2 linked regions of the Methanolobus sediminis genome follow. Each later gene encodes a partner of the first gene's protein in a complex. Links are inferred from orthologs where the notes say so. Each region holds a gene or a part of one and is shown on either strand. Other genes may lie near its edges.

Region 1 (2,856 bases):
AGGACTGTTAAAAAAATAATTAATGGGACAAATTATGTCCTTATTATTCTTTTTTAAAAACCGAATACTAACTTTCACTCATCCGGACTCTTTTCAGGAGCATTATTCCCAGCAGCCTTTTGAGTATCTCTTTTCCTGAACCAGACCTTGCGGCTGTAATAATTGAGAGGATGGCTTATTTTCTTGCACATTTCATCAGGAGCATAGCAATTACCATAAGTCTGCATTGTTGAGCAAGATGGTGGCTTGTAGTGAGTACCTGAAGAACCAGCAATATGCTCGATCTGATACCTGGCCTTTTCGATATCAAAATCAGGCGATGCAGTAAAGAGATTCATAATGTCATCAACGGTCATACCTATAGTTAGCAGGAATGCAGTCATGGCAAATCTCATGGAATGAGCAAGGTTCACACCTGCCTGAGTATTAGCTATAGCTTGTGTAATACACGGAGGGAAAAGATCAGTTTCAACTGATTCAAATTCCGAATCACCAAAAGTGCTCTTTCGTTCCTCAAGCAACTCCCGGATATCTGCAAGATAAGGCTCACATGACTGTACAAGTTCTTCATTCACAGGCATGGGCAGATTGTGTTCAACACGTTCCTTGATAAGTTCCTGTAAAAGACGGGAGAACTCTTCTTTTGAAACGTTCACGTTTCCATGATGAAGCTTGCGATTAACAAGTTTCCATTCAATTGCTTTTAGGGAACTTGCCATTCTAATGTATGAGGTAAAATGCAGCTTAAATCCAGAATCACTTGTATCAGGATACACAGAAAAATCAGATGCAAACTCCTCAAGGAAATCAAGGTTCATTGTCTTCAGGAGTTTGTATGAGGCAACAGCCTCTGCAAGACAGTACCTGCGAATCAGAAAAGGATCATCGATACATGAAACAAGTATTCTTGAAAATGGGTAGGAAAGCAGTTCCAGCAATATCTTCTGTTCATCTGATACAGAAAGAGAAGGCTTGAACAGCTCACCTTCGATCGCCTGCATAACACGTTCTTTTCCACGGATTCGTGCAGATTCCATGGCTCTGGAAGTAACCAGGCGATCAAGGGATATTCCGAGGTTTTTTACATGTGCTGATGCCCCGGAAATGTAAGGATATAGTGCAAAGTCTTTTTCATCCATAGATCAGTCAGACTCGATCCTCGGAGCCAGAAGATAACCGACCTTTCCTGCACCGTTTGCAATCGTGAACCCAATCTTCACAGGGAAGTCCTTTCCAAGCTCTACGGTAACTTCATTAGAACGTGAAGCAGGTTTGACTATATCGGACAGGTAATCCAGTGAGAAAAGTGAACGTGCCTCACCTGATTTCAGGTCAATAAGACTGTCACGCGTCATGTCAAGGCGTACGCGGTCTGTGTCACCTTCAGCTTCCATATAGAAGACATCTTCATCAATACCAAGCAACATGTGGTCACTTATCTTCTCGGCGGCTTTTACAGCCCTCTGGAGATCCTTTCCATTAAGGACAACCTCAGCAGGCAACTCTAGCTGTGGTATCCTTGGTTCTGCCCTGATAGTAGATGGATCAAGCAAGGCAAGAGTATATGAAAGACCACCAAGATGAAGTGACATTTTCTGTGACATCTCATCTAATTCCATGACAACTTTCTCATCCCTGCCTGCAACACTGAAAATATCACTGATCTTTGAGAGGTCCATACCAATCTCGGAATCATCAGCATTGAACTCATCAAAAGCACTTGAGCTAAGCTCAAAACTTACCATAGCCACATTTGCAGGGTCTACAGCCCTTACAACCAGGCCTTCAGGAGAGATCCTGAAACGTGCTTCATCAACAAGAACCGAAAGAGTTTCAATTGCAGTCTTTAAAATATCTGCATCAATAGTTGCCTTGAACATCTGGATTCGCCACCAATAAATTGAATTTTTAGGTCATTATATCTAATAAGTAATATAAGTTTTCTTTTAAATATCCGAAACGAAGAAAAATGTATCAGATATCTTTAGTCGTATTCACGCCAGGTACAGCCACACTTTGTACATTTGAAGAAACGTGTCTCTGATTCATCAGCAGATCTAAGCTGGCGCAACCACCAATATGCAACGTTGTGCCCACATTCCTCACATCTTACAGTGGTTGTAGGAAGACCCTGATCTACATTACCTTCAAGCACAGTGACATCCCTCTTTTCCCTGGATTCTTTTGATACAAGTGCCTCAGAGCCTTGCTGTTTTCCCTTTACAAAACCACATTTTCTGCACTTAAATGAATCACCTGCAGGGAACATCATACTTTTACATTCGGGACAAAATTCCATAAATATCACTTCTCGCATTATCTATTATTAAGTTATGGTCAAAAGCCATTTGCGGTATATCCGAAACATCGAACAAATGTACCGCCTTAGCATCTGAATCGGCTCTGGGTTCACCTTTCCCCAGAGTCAGGTAAACTACGCTCACCGTGTGTCCGCGGGGGTCGCGCGAAGGTTCAGAATATACTCCAAGTAACTTAACTATTTCTATTGTAAGGCCTGTTTCTTCAAGAACCTCACGCACAACAGCCTCTTCTGTTGTCTCACCAATGTCCACAAAACCTCCGGGAAGTGCGAATTTTCCCTGAAAAGGAGCGTTTTTTCGTTCTATCAGTACAATTTGCCTGTTCAATACGATTACTGCATCAACTGTTAATTTCGGGGTTGTGGGGGGCATGATGAACAGAATTTAACTTTTGGGATTAAACTATGGAAGCCATACATATTAAAGGTGCGCTTTAAGTGAACCGTACCAACACCATAATTAGTTGTACATGAAATAACATAGTTATGTATTGTAAGAACTACTTTCAGAGTTAAAGAAAGATATCCTATTAAGT
Region 2 (2,762 bases), 1.7 Mb from region 1 along the record:
AAACAGCAAAGAAATACACAATTGGTCTTCAGGCAGAGAACATCCATGATGCCAGAGAGACAGTCGAGCAGATGTGCCAGAAGCTCATCGCAAACCCGATCATCCATAATTATGAAATATCTCTGAGGGAACTGCAATGAGTATAGGTATTGTACAGTTTGGTGGCAGCAATTGTGACCTTGACGTGTTGCATGTCTTAAAGGATGTTCTTGGAGTTGACGCTGAACTCGTATGGTACAAGGAAGAAGACCTTTCCCGTTTTGACGGAATAGTTGTTCCGGGAGGATTCTCATACGGAGATTACCTCAGGGCCGGTGCCATCGCAGCACGTACTCCTGTCATGAATTCCATCAAAGCACTTGCAGAAGCCGGTAAACCTGTCATAGGTATATGCAACGGTTTCCAGATTCTCACAGAATCCGGCTTGCTGGATGGAGCTCTCACAACCAACAACTATCCTAAATTCAAATGTGAATCCACACTTCTAAGAGTTGAGACAACTGACACACCATTTACATCGAAATTCAAAAAAGGTGAGATTGTCAGCATTCCTATCGCTCACATGGAAGGTAATTTCTATGCAGACGAAGCAACCCTTTCAAAACTTGAGGACAACGGCCAGGTTGCATTCAGATATGTGGACAAGGAAGGTAAGGTCACAGACGAGGCAAATCCTAACGGCTCACAGGAAAACATTGCAGGCATTGTAAGTGCAAAGAAGAACGTACTTGGTATGATGCCACACCCTGAAAGAGCTTCCGAGGAAATACTCGGCTCAAAAGACGGTATCAGAATATTCGAATCAATGATGGAGTTCATCTCCAAAAATTGATTCCACTCTTTTTTATTTCAATTAACTTTTATTTGATTTTTATTTCCTGCTCTTATCGTAGGTCATGGATAACTTGGGTTATCCCGAAGGGTCCGGTGAAGCCGGCGTTTTCCCATTAGACAAAACAAAATAGTCTGTGCAATACTTTCTTCACAAAACGTCTGTAAAAGTCATTCTCTCTCTATACAAAAATCTTTGGCACAATCTTCTGTATAGAAGTATCGGAATGTGCCGCCTTCGGCGTATGGTTACTTTATTTTTAGGTTTAAGACTATTTTTGTGTCATTCATATTAACAGGGATTTTACAGAGCCTTATTTTGTTCTTGCTGCTTTATTCCTGATCATTTTCAGCTTCAGCATTCTTCACAACATTCTCCGCCGTCTTCCAGGAATGTCTCACATAATCAGGTAATTCTCCATGCTCCTCATACCAGTCAGCAAGGAACTTCTTAGTTTTTGGGTCTGAAGGATATCCGCTTCCAAAATCCACATCATTCTCAGCTTTTAAGTCCTCTATAAGCTGGTCCCTGCGAACTTTGGCAACGATTGATGCAGCAGATACTATAGGATAACTTGCATCTGCTTTGTGCTTTGAAACAATTGTTATGTTGTCAGCTTTTTCAGGATTATTCTTCCTGTATTCTTCCAGAAGCCTGAAACCGAATCTTTCTTCTTTTACATCAGCAGCATCAGCATATGCAGTTTCAGGGTGAAGCTGTTCAAGCACTTTTGAGAATGCAAGAACCATAATGTCATTCATACTCATAAGGGTTCTGAGTTCATCTATCTGCTGAGCAGATATCTCTAAAACAAAGACATTTTCTGAATACTTTTCTATCTGCCCTGCAAGATGCACTCTCTTTTTAGGACTGAGTTTCTTTGAGTCGGCAACTCCAAGATTCTTCAATGTACTTTCCTTTACATCGTCAATCATAACCCCGCCGATGCACATTGGTCCTATTACCGGTCCCTTTCCAGCTTCATCTAATCCGGCTATTTTCATGAACAAATCCTCTCTGCTGATCAGTACAAAGGATCCTGATTCTAAAAAAGTATTTGCCAGGAGAAGTTTAAGTTCCTGGCTTAATCTATAATGTTTGTCCTATCACACGAAAAGCGTGAATATTATGTATCCAATGGCTATCATAATGGTAGAATGCTTCAGACCGGACATTACATTCCCTTCTCCCATTGCACCTGCCATGAGTCCTGAGCTAAGTCCCTGGATAATGGATGCGTGCTTGAACAGACGTGTGTATGCCTCAAGGTCAAAGCTTCCGAGGAATCCTCCTGTCTGTGAGCCTGAAGCTGCCATCTGTTCTCCGGCTGCTGCCATCTCGGTAAGGAAGGTTGTGGAAATAACAAATATAACTCCGACAAAGACGAAGAACGATATATAGATGATGACAATGTAGATCATCATGCTCATACCACGTTCCCTTTTCATTCCCTGCTCGGATGCTGCATCCCTTGCAGCAACCATAAGGACTTCACCGATATCTCCACTGGATTCATTGGCTTTTGTTATAAGTGAAAGTGACCTTGTGACAACCTGAGTTCTCAGACGATTTGCAAATCGTATCAATGCATCGTTGATCTCAAGTCCCCAGAAGATATCACGCCAGATTTTCTTAATCTCTTTGCTAATAGAATCTGTATCGGATTTGGCCATAAGTCTGATGGAATCCCTGAGCGTCATACCAGTTTCGTTGGTGCTGGCAAGCTTTTTCATGAAATCCGGGAAGCTATTCTCCAGCTTTCTTTTTCTTCTGGCCTTTATCTCATGGAATATAGAGAGTGGTACAATGATTATAAAGATTGCAAATACTATCTTATCGTCAATAAAATCAATGAAGTAGGCTGGATCACGTATTCTGTTCATGTCCATTAGTATGGGCACAAGGATTACAAGCAGAGCCAGTGGGATTG

The links. Proteins that work in one complex are often made in the same cells at the same time.
Region 2: the proteins of pcn (region 1) and rnhB are in contact, whole or in part, in a crystal structure (PDB 3P83), measured with the Archaeoglobus fulgidus proteins. The link is inferred for Methanolobus sediminis from one-to-one orthologs. Residues at the interface, in WP_010877842.1 of Archaeoglobus fulgidus: Val39, Ala42, Asn43, Val44, Ala45, Met46, Leu125, Asp168, Ser194, Asn218, Tyr219, Pro220, Ile237, Leu238, Ala239, Pro240, Arg241, Ile242, Glu243, Ser244; in WP_010878125.1 of Archaeoglobus fulgidus: Ala74, Ile178, Ala179, Ile183, Arg190, Ser195, Asn196, Leu197, Arg198, Gln199, Lys200, Thr201, Leu202, Asp203, Phe205.

Annotation. Positions count from the first base shown.
Region 1 is NZ_CP133592.1:1,873,939-1,876,794, reverse strand. The notes cover bases 12-2,848. They hold pcn (proliferating cell nuclear antigen (pcna)), read right to left. Parts: upstream 1,881-2,848; coding sequence 1,143-1,880; downstream 12-1,142. Other genes in these bases: RE474_RS09260 (NUDIX domain-containing protein), read right to left, coding at 2,277-2,693; RE474_RS09265 (transcription factor S), read right to left, coding at 1,985-2,299; priL (DNA primase regulatory subunit PriL), read right to left, coding at 75-1,139. Also shown: RE474_RS13840 (PEF-CTERM sorting domain-containing protein), read left to right, coding at 1-11.
Region 2 is NZ_CP133592.1:156,747-159,508, reverse strand. Bases 1-2,743 are described here. They hold rnhB (ribonuclease HII), read right to left. Parts: upstream 1,837-2,743; coding sequence 1,165-1,836; downstream 1-1,164. Other genes in these bases: RE474_RS00740 (type II secretion system F family protein), read right to left, coding at 1,939-2,743; purQ (phosphoribosylformylglycinamidine synthase subunit PurQ), read left to right, coding at 137-832; purS (phosphoribosylformylglycinamidine synthase subunit PurS), read left to right, coding at 1-140. Outside these bases: more of RE474_RS00740, read right to left, coding at 2,744-2,762. UniProt on the Methanocaldococcus jannaschii protein: Endonuclease that specifically degrades the RNA of RNA-DNA hybrids.